Regions from separate parts of the Neoundibacterium parvum genome, predicted to be linked through region 2. Evidence: predicted binding sites of a transcription regulator. Region 2 holds the regulator's gene; each other region holds the start of a gene.
The links. The regulator HrcA, encoded in region 2, represses chaperone genes, less so after heat shock. The targets are predictions, from matches to a motif close to TTAGCACTCNNNNNNNNNGAGTGCTAA.
Positions count from the first base shown of each region.

Region 1: the regulator HrcA is predicted to act here: its motif matches at 3,946-3,972, upstream of rpoH (RNA polymerase sigma factor RpoH).
Region 3: the regulator HrcA is predicted to act here: its motif matches at 1,367-1,393, upstream of groES (co-chaperone GroES).

Region 1 covers NZ_CP034464.1:2,738,524-2,744,327, forward strand. The annotation lists gene EJN92_RS11960 (SCO family protein) at 1-320, shown strand, start outside; gene EJN92_RS11965 (COX15/CtaA family protein) at 335-1,396, shown strand; gene cyoE (heme o synthase) at 1,403-2,287, shown strand; gene EJN92_RS11975 (SCO family protein) at 2,290-2,883, shown strand; gene rpoH (RNA polymerase sigma factor RpoH) at 2,967-3,866, opposite strand; gene EJN92_RS11985 (cell division protein FtsX) at 4,131-5,051, opposite strand; gene EJN92_RS11990 (cell division ATP-binding protein FtsE) at 5,069-5,743, opposite strand; gene ftsY (signal recognition particle-docking protein FtsY) at 5,762-5,804, opposite strand, start outside.
Region 2 covers NZ_CP034464.1:3,373,141-3,378,944, forward strand. The annotation lists gene recN (DNA repair protein RecN) at 19-1,665, opposite strand; gene EJN92_RS14740 (NAD kinase) at 1,763-2,656, opposite strand; gene EJN92_RS14745 (HAD family hydrolase) at 2,736-3,422, shown strand; gene hrcA (heat-inducible transcriptional repressor HrcA) at 3,501-4,520, shown strand; gene EJN92_RS14755 (response regulator) at 4,575-4,979, shown strand; gene fur (ferric iron uptake transcriptional regulator) at 5,031-5,468, opposite strand; gene EJN92_RS14765 (outer membrane protein assembly factor BamE) at 5,594-5,804, shown strand, end outside.
Region 3 covers NZ_CP034464.1:1,097,303-1,103,106, reverse strand. The annotation lists gene groL (chaperonin GroEL) at 1-923, opposite strand, end outside; gene groES (co-chaperone GroES) at 957-1,247, opposite strand; gene EJN92_RS04650 (hypothetical protein) at 1,668-2,168, shown strand; gene EJN92_RS04645 (helix-turn-helix transcriptional regulator) at 2,308-2,499, opposite strand; gene EJN92_RS04640 (hypothetical protein) at 2,501-2,887, opposite strand; gene EJN92_RS04635 (organic hydroperoxide resistance protein) at 3,163-3,582, opposite strand; gene EJN92_RS04630 (MarR family winged helix-turn-helix transcriptional regulator) at 3,800-4,255, opposite strand; gene gorA (glutathione-disulfide reductase) at 4,443-5,804, opposite strand, start outside.

The DNA of each region.
Region 1 (5,804 bases), 630 kb from region 2:
AGAAAAAAATGCTCGACATGCGTCAATTGCGCTTAATGCAGGGTAAAGAAATGGATCGCGTGGAACGCGTCTGGTTGATTAACGATGCGCAAGCGGTCGATACAGTGCTGATGCGTACATTTGATGGTACTCACATGATTAGAGTGGATGCGAATGCGCTAAAAAAATGGCTGCCTAGTGAAGATAATACGCAAGTAAATGAGCATATATTTATGATAGACCCACTTGGGAATTTGATGCTGCGCTTTCCAAAAGATGCAGATCCTCAAAAAATGAAAAAAGATATTTCTAAACTATTAAAAGCGTCGGCAATAGGTTAGGCTAGGTTAAATTTATGTGGGTACAACTTCTCATCACTGCGCTGTTAGTCGCATTGCTACCACTGTCTTTGGTTTGGGTTTCCGATGATGCTGACAAATATCGAAAACTAATTGGCGTGACCTTATTTTTGACTCTGGATTTGATAATTTTTGGTGCATTTACCAGATTAACCGATTCCGGTTTAGGTTGCCCCGATTGGCCAGGATGCTATGGACAGGCGAACCCTTGGCAGTCTTTGAGTGCGATACAGTCGGCCCAGGCTTTAATGCCACACGGTCCCGTTACTGTACAAAAAGCCTGGATAGAAATGACACATCGCTATCTGGCCATGTGTGTTGGTGTGCTTATCGTAGCGCAGATGATCATATCTTGGTGGCGTCGAAGTAAGTTAAAACACAGCCCCTGGTTAGCGACCGGACTATTTTTCTTTGTCTGCCTGCAAGGCGCTTTTGGGGCATGGACAGTAACGCTTAAACTGCAACCTGTGATTGTCACTATACATCTACTCTTGGGCATGGGATTGTTAGCTTTACTCACTTGGGCCTGGGTGCGTGAGGGATCGAATACTCTTACTCAGTATGCCAAGCAGAATCTGACTGGCATTGCGACTTTCGCATTGGTTTTGCTGTTCTTACAGATCGCGCTAGGCGGTTGGGTGAGCACTAACTACGCGGCTTTAGCCTGTCATGATTACCCACTTTGCAATGGAGAGTTGATCCCGGAATTGGATTTTTCGCACGCTTTTAGCCTATGGCGGCAGTTAGGGCAAACCACGAGTGGAGAATTTTTACCATTTTCGGCCTTAGTTGCAATTCAATGGGTACACCGTAGTTTTGCTTGGCTAGTCGTGTTTGTGATACTTTATCTGGCCTATCTAGTTAAAAAAATAGGTGTGGCAAGCAATCTCGCCAAAGCTCTATTTATTCTCATTTTTCTGCAATTGCTAAGTGGCGCTTCGACAGTGTTTTTTTCCTGGCCTTTGTTGATTGCCGTAATCCATAATGCTGGAGCGGCTTTGCTCGTGCTTTTGCTGTGCATGTTAAACTACCGAGTTCGGCACGCTGCAACCCCTTGATTTTTCATGACAACTTTGAGTATTTCTAATAACCGTTTTGCGCAATATATGGCGCTGACTAAACCGCGCGTTACGCAGCTCGCCGTCTTCTGCGCCATTATTGGAATGTTTTTGGCGACACCAGATTTTCCAGACTGGCGCGTTATGCTTGCCGCCACCGTTGGTATCTGGTTGCTGGCTGGAGCAGCTTTCGCTATCAATTGTCTGATAGAGCGTGAAATTGATTCCCGAATGGCGAGGACTGCGCGGCGGGCAAGTGCCAGCGGAGAAATTACCGAGTCTCAAATTCTGGTATTTTCTTGTGCGATAGGCGGTGCTGGCATGTGGGTTTTATATCAGTTCGTCAATCCTCTGACGATGTGGCTAACCTTCGCCACTTTTGTTGGTTACGCTTTGATTTACACCATAGTTTTAAAACCGGCAACGCCTCAAAATATCGTGATCGGTGGACTTTCCGGTGCGATGCCTCCTGCATTAGGTTGGGCTGCGATTGCCAACGATGTTCCTATGCAAGCTTGGCTGCTGGTGCTAATTATCTTTATCTGGACTCCGCCACATTTTTGGGCTTTGGCAATGTATCGACGCGATGATTATGCTAAATCTGGCTTGCCTATGCTGCCGATTACACATGGTCTGGAGTTCACCCGCTTTCATGTCTGGCTGTATACCATCGCATTATTTGCCACTACGATGTTGCCGTATGCTGTGCATATGAGCGGTCTGATTTATCTGATCAGTGCGGTAATACTTGGGATTATGTTTCTTTGGTATGCATGGCGCATCTACCGTCACTACGACGACATACTCGCAAGAAAGACCTTTACTTTCTCTATCATCTACTTGTCTTTGCTGTTTCTGGCCTTGCTGGTCGATCACTATATTAAATTGTAAAAATGATGATGCACTTGCCCAAGCAATTTAGATTGTTCTGTCTGTCTTTCATATTGTGTTTGACCTCGTGTTCGAATTCTAACGATAAGTTTATTAACACCGACCTGACAGGCTTGGATTACGCCAAAAATTTCGAGCTGACTGACCACAACGGTAAGACTCGCACCTTGCTCGATTTCAAAGGAAAAGCCGTCGTTATTTTCTTTGGCTATACGCAGTGTCCGGACGTCTGCCCAACCACCATGGTAGAGATGGCGAATGTGATGAAGCAAATGGATACTTTAGCTGAAAAGGTGCAGGTATTGTTCGTCACCGTGGATCCTGAGCGCGATACGCAGGCCTTGCTGGCGGCTTATGTACCAAATTTCGATACACGTTTTCTGGGTTTATACGGCGACCCGGCCGCGACTGCTAAAGTAGCCAAGGATTTTAAAGTCTTTTATCAAAAAGCACCTGGCAAGACAGCCGACTCTTACACTATGGATCATACTGCTGGCAGTTACGTGTTTGATCCTGAAGGTAGGATTCGATTATTTGTGCGGCATGGACAAGGTGCCGAGCCTATCGTCCACGATCTTAAAATTTTATTAAAGTAGTGTACCGCGAGTATCTTCAGATTTAAATCTGAACCAATAAAAAATGGCGCCAGATTGGCGCCATTTTTTTGTATGCTTTTAGCTTATGCGTAAGCAGCTAAGGCAGATTTCATTTTCTTTAATGCCGCACTTTCGATCTGGCGGATACGTTCAGCCGAAACGCCATATTCGCTAGCCAATTCGTGCAAAGTCGCACCGGAACCATCGTCGTTCTGTAGCCAGCGTGACTCTATGATATGGCGTGAACGCGCATCTAATTTGGACAGCGCAGTTTCCAAACCTTCGCTTTGCAATTTGTCGTAGCGCTGCGCTTCTATCACATGAGTCGGTTCGTCTACTTCTGTCTTCAGATAGGCGATAGGCGCAAATTTATCATCTTCATCATCGCTTTGTGAGTCCATCGCGATATCGCGACCAGACAAACGCATTTCCATCTCTATGACTTCTTCGCGCTTGACGTCGAGTTTCTTGGCGAGCGATTCGATTTGTGCCTGCGACATAGAGTCCAGACCTTCTTTATGGCTACGCAGATTAAAGAACAGTTTGCGCTGAGCTTTAGTGGTCGCTACCTTAACTAGGCGCCAATTTTTGAGGATGTACTCATGCATTTCGGCTTTAATCCAATGCATGGCGTACGAGACTAAACGCACCCCCTGATCAGGATCGAAACGCTTGACTGCTTTCATCAAACCGATATTGCCTTCTTGAATCAAGTCTGCATGTGGCAAGCCGTAGCCAAGATATCCACGCGCGATAGAAACAACCAAACGCAAGTGTGACATAACCAATTGTTGCGCGGCATTGAGATCATTATTCTCACGCAATTGTTTGGCTAAATCCATCTCTTGCTCATGCGTCAGCATAGGCAGGCGATTTACCGCAGAAATATAGGCGTCAATATTTCCGAGCGTGCCGCTAAAACCCAATGCCAGAGCTGTGTTGCTCGAAAACGGCGTAATGGTTTGTGTCGATGAATAAGTCATTCTTCCTCCAGATTTGCTGCCAGTCGCTTGCTATTAATAAATAAAACAGTGCTAAGGGCGATCACTTCAATTTCATATATTAGCACTCTCTGAGCTTGAGTGCTAATAACCTCTATTTATATCGAAAGTGTCAAAAAGTGCTAACAAATTATATTGCTTATTAATCAATTAACTCTGTTGAATTATAGAAGTTAGAGCGCATTCCACGGTAAAAGTTGCAGAAATTATTGAGAAAGATCAAATAAACGGAGTATTTATTGAGGACTAAAAGTTTGAAATTCGTGCAAGTTGACGTCTTACCGAGAAAAAAGCACCGAACAAGCCTAAGCACATACTGGCCGCCAGTAATAATAAGCTGGGGATGATACCTAAGGGTGTCAAATGAAATTCAGAAGCGTAGAGCTTGGCAAAATCAGCAATTGCCAGGTTCAGTGGCCGCAAAGCCAAAGCAATTAGCGCTAAGGCTGCGCTACCTGCCAGTAAGCCAAGCAGGGCGCCGGTGTAGTAATAGGGTTTGTGTATAAAACTATTGCTGGCACCCAAAAGGCGGGCAATTGAAATCTCTGCCTGATGCGACATGACTTGCAGGCGGGTCGCGTTAAAGATCACCACCACCACTACCATGGCTAAGGTGATCGCCAAAAATAGCAAAAACATTTGCAATACCTGGACTAGGGCGGCGAGCCGTTTCACCCATGCAGAGTCAACTTGTACGACATCGACGTTTGGTAGTAACTGTAAACGCGCAACCAGAGTATCGACTTTGTCTGCATCCGCATTCGCGAGCGATAACACATACGCGTCTGGTAGCGGATTACCCCCTAGGGTTGCCAAGACCTCAGCCAAGCTGGATGTTTCTTCCATGGCTGCCAAGGCCTTGTCTTTGGTAATGAAATTGAGTTTGGCTGAAACATTCGCTGCTTTCAACATGCTCTTGATCGTAATTGAAAGTGCGGTGGCTTCCGAGCGTGGAGTTGTTGGTAGTAAAAAAATGCTGATCTCTGGCTCTATGGATAATTGAGCGGAAACTGGGCGAATATTTTCTATCAGCGTCAGACCGGCTATCGGTAGTGCGAGCGCGATGGCAACAACCAGAGTATTAAAGAGAAAATTTCCTGGGCTAGAGCGTAAATGTGAGAGCGCGCTTGTGATCGCGGAAAGGTGTAGGCGTAACCAGCTAGTCATAATGTGTCCTTAACCGGCTAGGCGGCTAGTGCAGATGTCCAAGAGTCGCTGATTGCTCCCTTGCTGAGATAGATAACACGACTAGCTTGCTCAAGTAATTGCTCATCGTGGCTGGAAATAATACAGGTCACGCCAGCGCTCTGGAATGCTTTGAGCGCGTTGACTACTTTGTTGGCATTGTCTTTGTCGAGAAAGGCAGTAGGCTCGTCGGCCAAAATAATACGCGGGCGATTGACGATGGCGCGTGCAATCGCGACGCGCTGCTGTTCGCCGCCTGAAAGTGTCAAAGGGCGCGCTTCTGCTTTGTCAGATAAGTTGACTTTTTCCAAGGCTGCTCTGGCACGAATCTCCGCTTCGCTGCTAGCCGCTCCGGCGACGATCAAAGGTAGCATGACATTGGCCAGTACGCTGCGGTCCAACAGCAAGCCTTGGCCTTGCAGTATTAAGCCCAGTTTGCGCCGATAAAATGGCAGGCTACTGGCATTAAGTTTACTGACATCTTGTCCATGCACGCTGACGATGCCACTACTAGGGCGTTCTACTCCAGCGATCAATTTCAATAGACTGGATTTCCCCGCGCCAGAGGGGCCGGCTAAAAAAATTAATTCACCATCGGCAATCGTGAGTGAAATATCGCGCAAAGCAAATACACCTTGCGTGTACTCTTTGGTAACGTTTTTAAATTCGATCATGATTTTGAATGAAAGCGATTAATCAAATAAGGCATCCACAAATTCTTGCGCATTAAAGGCT
Region 2 (5,804 bases):
TAATTGTTTTAATTGCGGCTAAGACGCTAACAATTCTCTGGCATGTTTGCGCGTGGTTGCGGTGATTTCTATGCCACCCAACATGCGTGCGATTTCTTCTACTCTTTGCTTGTTGTCCAGGCTGTCTATGCGCGAAACGGTACGGCCGGCATCGTTGCCCTTGCTGACTTCAAAGTGATGATTCGCCTGGCTCGCCACCTGTGGCAAGTGGGTGACGCACAAGACTTGGCGGTCTTGCCCTAGTCGTTTGAGTAGTCTACCAACGACTTCGGCCACACCACCGCCTATGCCGCTATCGACTTCATCAAAAATCAAGGTAGGGGTCGCAGTGGCGCAAGAAGTAATCACAGAAATCGCCAGGGAGATACGCGCCAATTCACCGCCAGATGCAACCTTGGCTAAGGGTCTGGCTTGTACGCCCGCATGTCCGGCGACGAGAAGTTCTATCTGCTCGATGCCGTTAGCGCTCGCTTCACAAGGGTTTAGGGCGATACCAAACGATCCACCTGTCATACTCAGGTCTTGCATCGCACTGCTGACTGCTTTAGCTAAATCTTGTGCCACTGTTGCCCGTGAGTGGCTAAGTTTTTTGGCTTGCTCTAGATATTTTTGCTGAGCCTGTTCTTCCTGTGCTTTTAGCGCCGCCATATCTGAGACACCAGATAATTGTTGCAGTTGGCTAGAGAGTGTCGCGTACTCTTGATGCAGTAATTCTGGTGCTACATGAAAACGCCTTGCGGTAGCGTGTAACACCTCGACTCTGGCATCGACTTCACGCAGGCGCGCTGGATCAAGTTCGACCCGGCCTAAATAATCATTGAGTGCGTAAGCACTTTCTTGCAAGTTAATCCGGGCCGAATCGAGCGCCTCTATCACCGGCGTCAATGCCGCGTCGAAGCTCTGCAATTTAGAAAGTTTTTGGTGTAGCGAAGTGAGTTGAGACAACATAGGATGCTCAGACTCTGAGATTAGATCAGCCGCTTCTTGTGCGCCTTCCAGCAGGCTGGCTGCATGTGCCAAGCGGCTGTGCTCGTGACTGATGGCTTCCCACTCCCCAGGTTTGACCTGGAGTTTTTCTAGTTCGCCCACCTGCCACTCCAGGCGTTCTTTTTCTAGCAAAATGTTTTTCGCATTATTCTCGAATTGTTCACGTTGCTTGCTCAGGGCACGCCATTGCTTAAACAGTGTGCTTACCGTTATGCCCTGATTTTGTAAGCCGCCCTGCATATCGAGTAAGTCGCGTTGGGCATCGGCTTTTAACAGTGATTGATGGGCGTGTTGGCCATGAATGTCGACCAGCATATCTCCCAATTCGCGCAACTGGGATGCAGTGGCGCTGCTGCCGTTGATGTAAGCCTTGGAACGCCCTGCATTGTCTATTACGCGTCTGAGCAATAATTCTTGTTCAGCATCGCTAAAATCATTTTCTTCTAGCCACATAGCGCTTTGTGGATTAATCGAAAATGTCGCGCAAATTTCGGCTTTGGCGGCACCTTCTCTGACCATGCTGGCATCGCCACGGCCACCCAGCGCCAACGCCAGTGCATCGATCAAAATAGATTTTCCGGCGCCGGTTTCTCCCGTGAAAACGGTGAATCCATTTGAAAATTCTAGTTCTATCGCATCAACGATAACAAAATCACGTATAGCAAGCGTGCGCAGCATAGGGTTTGACAGGAAAAGGTTGAGGAAGAAGGCGCTGCTGGAAATTAAAACTTAAAAATACAGCCGCGAAATAGCATGGCAGAAACCAGTGCTTATTTTAACGCAAAGCGCCTTCTACCGAGGGATACTCATTCCAGTGTAATTTTTCTCTCAAAGTATCGTAATAATTCCAGCCTTGCGGGTGCAGAAAGGTGACGGTATGGGCCGAACGTTTGATGATTATCCTGTCCTGATACAGCAAGCTCGCGAAGGATTGCATATCAAAGTTGACGCTGATGTCGCGTCCTGCCACGATTTCTATACTGACTTCGCTAGTGTCAGGTAAAACGATAGGTCGGTTAGATAGCGCATGTGGCGCGATCGGTACCATCACGATGCCGGATAAACTCGGGTGTAGCAGGGGGCCTCCGGCTGACAGGGAATACGCGGTAGAGCCAGTCGGGGTGGATACGATCAGACCGTCAGAGCGTTGATTGTACATAAACTGTTGGTCCACATCGACTCGCAATTCAACCATGCCAGAGCCAGCGCCACGCGAAACAACGATGTCGTTGAATGCCATGCCGCTAAAGATTTGATTGCCATCACGTATTACGATGGCTTGCAATAAACTACGACGCTCAGAAACGTATTTTCCATCCAGCATTTCTGTGACGACAGGGATCATGCGCTCCAGCGGGATATCCGTAATAAAGCCCAGGCGGCCTTGATTAATCCCTATCAGTGGAACATTGTAAGGTGCCAGCTGGCGTGCAATACCCAGCATGGTGCCATCGCCACCGAGAACGATGGCAGCGTCCGCATATTTACCAATTTCTGGCGCGGCCATCTGGCTAAAGTTTTTCAGATCCATGTTGAGTGCAGTTTCTGACTCTAACACGACGGTATGTCCGGCATGATCCAGAAAATTTGCCAGTTCTATCAGGGATTCGGTAATGCCCGGCGCATTGTACTTACCGACTAGTGCGATAGTTTTTGCAGGAGAAGTCATAAAGTACGTGGATTGATCGCAAAGATGAGCCAGATTAGAACATAATTACTTATGTTGTGAATATTAAAAGTGAGTAAGTATGAGTATTAAAGCGGTGCTGTTTGATCTGGACGACACTTTGTGGCCCGTAGAAACGGTCATTATGCAGGCGGAACTGACTTTGCATCAGTGGATGGATGTGCATGCTCCTGGCATTGCGCAACATCATACGATAGAGAGTTTGCGCAAACGCAGGCAGGCGCTGGTGAAAACCAATCCGCGCTTCGAGTATGATTTGTGGGCGCTCAGGCATACCATGTTGAGTCAGGTGTTTCATGAATACGGTAGCGATCAAAGTTTGGCGGATCAAGCCATGGCGGTGTTTGCTGATGCGCGCAATAAGGTGCAATTGTATGATGAAGTCATACCCGTGTTGAATCAGCTGCAGACGCAGGTATCTTTAGGCTCAATCTCGAATGGTTTTGCGGATTTGCAGGCAATAGGTTTGGCGCCGTATTTTAAAGTGTCGTTGGCAGCCCATAGTTTTGGTTGCGCTAAGCCTGATCCACGTATTTTTACAGCAGCCTGCGCCGCCTTAAATTTACTGCCTCAGCAAGTCTTGTTTGTTGGGGATGATTTAGCTTTGGATGTGGCTGCAGCGCAGCAGGTCGGAATGCAGGGAGTATGGATGAATCGTCGAAACTTAAAACCCGAAGACACGCGTCATCAACACGTCAAACCGGATGTCACAATTTCGAATTTGCATCAAATTTTTACCTATCTATAGTGAGTCAGTCGTAAAATTTACGCTAGTCTGTAACGCAGGGTATTTCCGATTTTCTTCATATTTTCTGAATAAATTTTTATGCAACTTGATACTCGTGCACAAACCTTGCTCAAGGCTCTGGTGGAACGCTATATCGCTGACGGGCAGCCAGTCGGATCGCGTGCGCTGTCGCAAATATCCGGGCTAGAATTATCGCCCGCCACGATACGCAATGTGATGGTGGATCTGGAGCACATGGGTTTCGTTACTAGCCCGCATACTTCAGCGGGGCGGGTGCCGACGCCGCTTGGTTATCGTGTTTTCGTCGATCAGTTATTGACGGTACAAGTGATCGATGAAGCAGCTTTGGAATCACGTTTGCAGTCGCGCATTTTTTCCACTCCACCGCAAAAAATTATCGCCAATGCGGCTCAGGTTTTGTCGTCTTTGTCGCAGTTTGCAGGCGTAGTCATGACCGCGCGCCAAGAGTCTAGTTTTCAGCAGCTTGAATTCTTACGTTTATCGGAAAAACGTATCTTGTTGGTGGTGGTCACACCAAGTAAAGAAGTGCATAACCGCCTACTGCTGACCGATGTCGATTACAGCCCCTCGCAATTAGTGCAGGCAGCAAATTACCTGAATCAAAATTTTGGCGGACTTAGTTTTGATGATGCGCGCTTGCGTATCACTACTGAGTTACGCCAGTTGCGCGATGACATGTCGCGTTTAATGCAGGCCGCAGTAGAGGCTGGAAGTGACGCCATGGCTGAGCATGCTGACGATGTCGTGATCTCAGGTGAGCGCAATTTGTTGAATGTGGCAGATCTGTCCTCGAACATGACGTCTTTGCGTAAGTTATTTGACATGTTTGAGCAAAAAACTGGTTTAATGCAATTGTTGGATATGTCGAGTAAGGCGACCGGGGTGCAGATTTTTATCGGTGGTGAATCGAATCTAGTGCCTATGGATGAGATGAGCGTGGTGACAGCACCATATGCGGTTAATGGTAAGATTGTAGGTACCTTGGGCGTGATAGGGCCAACTCGCATGGCTTATGAAAGGGTAATCCCTATTGTGGATATCACCGCCAAACTTCTCTCGAATGCACTTAGTCATTAAATTAAGTAGATGAGTGCAAAGCAAATAAAATTTACTAATCAATAATGAGCCGCTATGTTAAATAATAAAGATATTTCCATATTGATTGTTGATGACAGCGATATCACAAGAGAAACTTTAAGAGTTATCTTGAGAAGCGAGGATTACAACTTGGTGGGCGAGGCTACCGATGGTGATGTGGCGCATGAAATGGCGATTAAATTAAAGCCAAACATCATTTTGCTCGATGTGGTCATGCCTAAGGTCAGCGGTTTAGAAGCCCTGAAAAGCATTAAATTAGTCATGCCAGATGTATTTATTTTGATGGTCACAGCAAACAAGGATCAGGAAACCGTGACCGAGGCAGTACATGCGGGGATTAGCGGCTATATCGTGAAGCCGTTTAATGCAAAAAAGGTGCTAGATGCGGTGGCGCAAGTGGCGACGAAAATTCGCCAGCAGCGCCAGAACCCACATTGATATCACTGCGAAAAAAACTAGGCGGCAAACTAAAATGCTTAGTTTTTTCTGTTAATTTTTTCTGTTTTTGGGACCGCAGTCTGGCTTTGAGCAATAGCCATAAAGCGCCAAGGCATGATCTGAAATCGTGAAACCTTTGCTGTCTGCGATGGCCTGCTGCCGGCGTTCTATTTCTTCATCATAAAATTCTTCTACCATGCCGCAATTGAGGCAAACCAAGTGATCATGGTGTGAGCCTTCATTCAATTCAAAGATGGCTTTGCCGGTTTCAAAATGATTGCGATGCAATAAGCCTGCCTGCTCGAATTGTGTCAATACCCGATAGACTGTGGCTAAGCCTACATCCATATTTTCATTCAGCAGGATCTTATACACATCTTCCGCTGTCAAATGCCGGACTGAGCTGCTTTGGAATATTTCCAAGATTTTTAGACGCGGTAAGGTCGCCTTTAATCCGCTAGCTTTGAGGTTGGGGGTGCTATTCGTCATGTTTTCGGTAAATGAATTACTATCTGCTTTATGATATAGGGTTTTGGCGACTGCTAATATTTATATTGCCATCTTATCTGAAATTTGCAGCTCCTACATTTTTGCTCAATATATTGAGGTTCTCTATGCGATTGTTGTTTTCTAAGAAATCCCACCACACGCTAAGCGCATTGCTTGGCCTTAGCTTGGTTGCTTTTTTATCTGGCTGCACCACGAAAAGCCCCTTGCTGAAGGATGCACCGGCAGTTACTACCGAGACGGATGGCACTCAAGTGATCGCTCCTACGGGCTTAAATAAACTGTTTGGCTACGTTTCTCCCTATCGTATGACGATAC
Region 3 (5,804 bases), 2.3 Mb from region 2:
GACAGACCAACTTCTTCTGCAATCACTTGGCCACCAGTCAAGATAGCGATATCTTCCAACATCGCTTTACGACGATCGCCAAAACCTGGTGCTTTAACAGCAGCAGTTTTCAAGATGCCGCGGATGTTGTTGACAACCAGAGTTGCCAAGGCTTCGCCATCGACGTCTTCAGCGATGATCAGCAAAGGACGGCCAGCTTTAGCGACTTGTTCCAATACCGGGAGCAGGTCACGGATGTTGGAAACTTTTTTGTCGTACAGCAGAACAAACGGGTTATCCAGGATAACGGCTTGCTTTTCTGGGTTGTTGATGAAGTATGGTGACAGATAGCCACGGTCAAACTGCATACCTTCAACGATGTCGAGTTCATTGTCCAAAGACTTACCGTCTTCAACAGTGATCACGCCTTCTTTGCCGACTTTGTCCATCGCTTTAGCGATGATGTCACCGATGTTTGCGTCGGAGTTAGCAGAGATAGAACCAACTTGAGCGATCTCTTTGTTGGTTGTCGTTGGCTTAGCCAAAACTTTGATCTCAGCAACGATAGCGATAACCGCTTTGTCGATACCGCGTTTCAGGTCAGTTGGGTTAAAACCAGCTGCTACCAATTTGAAGCCTTCGCGAACGATAGCTTGTGCCAAAACTGTAGCGGTAGTCGTACCGTCACCAGCATTGTCAGAAGTGCGGGAAGCAACTTCTTTCACGAGCTGCGCGCCCATGTTTTCCAGTTTGTCTTTGAGTTCGATTTCTTTAGCGACTGAAACACCATCTTTAGTCACGGTAGGGGCGCCATATGAACGCTCCAGAACTACGTTACGGCCTTTAGGGCCCAGTGTTACTTTAACTGCGTTAGCCAGAATGTTAACGCCATTTACAATCTTAGCGCGTGCATCATCGCCGAAAATTACTTGCTTAGCTGCCATGTTGTTTCTCCGAATTCTTTAGATTGTGATCAATTATTTCTGAACGATAGCGAAAACATCTTCTTCGCGCATCACCAGAACTTCATTACCGTCAACTTTGACAGCTTGACCAGAATATTTACCGAACAAGACGCGATCACCGACTTTAACTTCCAATGGGCGTACTTTACCGTCTTCTAACATCTTGCCTTGACCAACTGCTAAAACTTCACCTTGATCTGGCTTTTCAGCTGCAGCGTCAGGCAATACGATACCGGATGCTGTCTTTGTTTCTTGATCCAGACGTTTAACGATGATGCGATCATACAGGGGACGAAGATTCATATTGACTCCTAATAAATTACGATAAGTAAAAATGGTGGTACAAATTAAATGTGTCTTACCAAAACAAAATATTGCTGTAATGATAGCGTCACACTGAAAATCTATTGCTACAGAGGGTTTTAGCACTCTCTGTGCTTGAGTGCTAATTATATGGGCGTGTCTCTATTTTTTCAAGAACGACTTATGTAAAAACATATTTTTCTTTTAAAAATCAAGTTCTTAGCCTTTATTTTTACATCTTGTTACCCTTTGGCCCGCGGCCTTTTGCCAGAGTATCCAGTAGACTAGAGACGCTAATAAGTCTTTATATGCGGTAGAGTTTATAAAAAATCAAGCGCTATTTTTTCATTCTTGTCATCGAAAAAGCTGCTTGAGCCGTTAGATGTGCAGTGTCAGTCATTCTCAATGTGAAAGCGTATCGTGGATAAGTTCTTTATTAAAGTAGGTTTGGTTATCGCTGTGCTGTTTTCTGCCAGCGTTCAGGCATCCGATGTCGGTGTTTCTATACAATTTGGCCAGCCAGGTTTTTACGGTCACCTCGATTTGGGAGGTTTCCAGCAAGCCCCTCAGGTCATTTATCGCGAACCACGCATCATAGAACACGTCACAGTGCAAAGGCCTCCCTTGTATTTAATGGTGCCGGAGGGGCATTCCAGACATTGGGAAAAGCACTGCTATCGCTATGATGCCTGTGGTCGTCAGGTGTATTTTGTGCGCGAGCGCTGGTATAACGAGGTGGTTGTGCCGCGTTACCGCGAAGTGCGCTATCGCGATGATGGCTACCGAAATGAATATCGAAATGAATATCGAAATGAACCTCGGCGTTACGATGATCGCGATGACGACAGGGGGCATGGTCGTGAACATGAACATGAACATGAACACGGTCGTGGACATGATAGAGGGCACCGGGACGATTAATCAGGTTTTGGATTGATCTTCTCCAAGACGTAAAAAGGGCGGATGCTTCAAATCATCTGCCCTTTTTACTTCCTGGCGAGGGTCCTTAATCAATATTAAACTCAGGTGTATGTTTAATATTTATTAAATCTTTTTTGTATCAATCAGTCTGAAAAATTTCTTCTATAGATTGTTGAAATAACTTAGCAATCGCAAATGCTAATGGCAAACTCGGATCATAGCGCCCCGTCTCTATCGCATTGATGGTTTGCCGCGAGACTTCCAGTTGATCGGCCAATTGGGCTTGGCTCCACTCTCGTGCGCCACGCAATTCTCTGACATGGTTTTTCATTTCATTTTTCCATCGATTTGCGCACACAGGCAATGATGCCCCAGCCGCCCATAAAGACTCCCCAGATGACGAACATACTCAAACGGGGAAAGCCTACACCTTCCAAAAAACCATAGGTGAGACTGAAAACGGCGGTCAAGGCGCCTGCCAATGAGATGCATTCCAAGTTCCAGATTCTCAGATATTCGTCCATGCGCTTGAAGTGACGCAGGATCGCCCATAACATCCCTAGTGCTGGCAGCATGGGCGTGAGCGCAAGTAGGGTGCGCGTGATGCTGTCCGGCATGTCTTTGGCAATCCAGGTGACGGGGAAGAGAACCATCAGGTAAAGCAGGATAGATCCAAAAAATTCACGTAGATAAAGTTGATTCATTTGTTTCTCACGCATGCTAATTCTCCATTTTGTAAAGGGTGCTTGACACCTGTAGGTAAAAAAATAGCATATAAAATTCTCTACATGCCAGTTGAAAAAACTGCACTTACCTAGATTCCAGCAAAATTGACGTATTCCATGTAAAGCAGTCTTTACATAATAAACGGAAAATTAGCAATGTCAAGCAAGCTTTACATGAGCATGAAAAATTATTAATGTTTGCTTGTAAACGTGAAAAAAGCCGCTCAGTACTCTGGGCGGCTTTCAAGAACTAAAACTGCTTAGCGCAATTACAGCAACGTGACTTTGACATCGATATTGCCGCGGGTCGCGTTTGAGTAAGGGCAAACTTCATGCGCCTTATGCACAAGTGCCTCGGCGGTGGCGCGTTCCATACCAGGGATGCTCACGTTGAGCGCCACTTCCAAGCCAAACCCGCCTTTGCCGTTGGGGCCTATACCAACTAGACCGTTGACGGTGGTGTCGGCTGGTAAGCTAATCTTCATGGCGGCAGAGACAAATTTCATAGCGCCGATGAAGCAGGCGGAATAACCGGCGGCGAACATTTGCTCAGGATTAGTACCATCACCACCGGCACCACCGAGTTCTTTTGGCGTCGTCAACTTAACGTCCAGATGTTGATCGGAAGAAGTGGCGCGGCCATCACGACCACCAGTTGCTGTTGCGTTTGCTGTGTAAAGTACTTGCATGATATTTCCTTGATAAAAGTATGAGTTAGCTTGCTGTGAGCGCGCATCAAATCGGGCGTCTCATTGCGGCTGAGAGTAGGGCCGACAGAAGAATAATAGCGCACAATTCAATTGCGTGCAATTTAATTTGAAATATCTTCGCTTGGATAGAAATAGGTTATTTCTTCCTTCGTCTGCTGAGCTTGTTGGCGGCGCTCAGTTTCAGCTCTACTTTGGCTTAAGTGTTTTTGCTCAAGTCATCGCGTATCTGCGTTAACTGGCCACGCAGTTGCATTAACACCTCGGCACTCTGGCCGCTGGCGCACATCACTGAGATCGGTATTGTCTTTGCCGCTTGCTTGAGTTCTCTGCCTTCAGGCGTGAGAGTAATGCGCACCTGGCGTTCATCCAGCGTATCGCGCGTGCGCTGCACTAATCGTGCCGCCTCCATCCGTTTGAGTAAGGGCGTGAGTGTGCCAGAATCGAGAAATAATAATTCGCCTATGTCTTTGACTAAAATACCGTCTTGCCGCCACAGCACCAGCATCACCAAATACTGCGGATAGGTCAGCCCAATTTTTTCCAGCAAGGGCTTATAGGTCTTGGTCATCGCCAGTGAGGCAGAATACAGGGAAAAACAAAACTGCTTATCGAGTGTCAGTAAGTCGAGTTCAGTGGCGGGTGTTTTTTTCATGGAGGCAGCTGTTTATCTAGGTATATGAGGCGGATTATCAGGCCTGCAGACCAGTTAATCAAATCTTCTTTTAGCTGCCTAGCCCAACGCGCATATCCCATGCGGGCTGCAGGCCAGGCAGGCCGGAAAGCCGCATGGGATATGCGCGCTGGGCTTGCTCAATTTCAGATTGCTGCAAGAGATCTTGCTATTCGCCTACTGCCACCCGCATGGTGACAAATTCTTCAGCGGCGGTGGGGTGTATGCCTATGGTGCTGTCGAATAGCGCCTTGGTAGCGCCTGCCTTCATGGCGACTGCAAAGCCTTGTACTATTTCACCGGCGTCGGCCCCCACCATGTGCAGACCTACCACTCTGTCGCTGGCATCGTCTACAACCAGCTTCATCAGGGTGCGTTCGGTGCTGCCGCTTAAGGTATGTTTGAGCGCCTTGAACTCACTGCGATAGACGCGGATCTTACTAAATTGGGCACGCGCATCGGACTCGCTATACCCTACCGTGGCGATATTCGGATGGGTAAATACGGCAGTAGGAATCAGCTCATAGTCCATTTTTTTGCTGCCGTCGCCAAATAGATGGTCGACCAGTTGCATCGCTTCGCCCAGCGCCACCGGGGTTAGTTGTATGCGTGCCGTAACATCACCGAGTGCGTAAATCGAGGGCGCTGAACTTTGATAGTTTTGATCAACGATGATGGCACCGCTGGAACTTTGTTTGATGGCCGCATTTTCCAGTCCTAGATTGCTCACTTTAGGCACGCGACCGGTGGCGTACAAGACTGCATCGACCGTCATATTAGTGCCATCTTTGAGTGTGATCTGCAGACCATCTGACTGGCGCTCGATAGTGGCGACATCTGCGTTCAAGCGCAGATCTACACCAGCCTTCCTCACTTCGTTTGCTAGAAAGTGACGTACGTCTTCATCAAAGCCGCGTAATACCTGTTCGCCACGATAGACCTGTGTGACCTGTGCACCGAGTCCGTTGAAAATCGAGGCGAATTCGCAGGCGATATAGCCGCCGCCGACTACCAGCAGCCGCTGCGGGAAAGGGCTGATATCGAAGATCTGATCTGAGCTCAATATGAATTCTTTGCCAGAAATTTCAGGTAGCATCGGTGTGCCGCCAGTGGCGATCAGGAGTTTATTGGCGCTGTAGCTTTGAGCATTGACCTGTACCGTATTGGCGTCAATCAATTGCGCCCAGCCTGCAATGATCGTTACCCCAGCATTGCTCAACAGGTTTTGATAAATGCCGTTTAGCCGGCTGATTTCAGTGGCGCGATTGGCCTTCAATCGTTCCCAGTCGAGGCGCGGTTTTTCTGCCATGCTCCAGCCATAGCCATGCGCCTCTTCAAAGGCTTCAGCGTAATGGGCGGCATAGCTATACAGTTTTTTCGGAATGCAGCCTACATTGACGCAGGTGCCACCTAGTGCACCGCTCTCGACCAAGGCTACGCGGGCTCCGCGCTGGGCTGCCATGCGTGCCGCGCGTACCCCGCCACTGCCACCACCGATGACTAAGAGATCGTACTGAAATTCGTGTTGTAT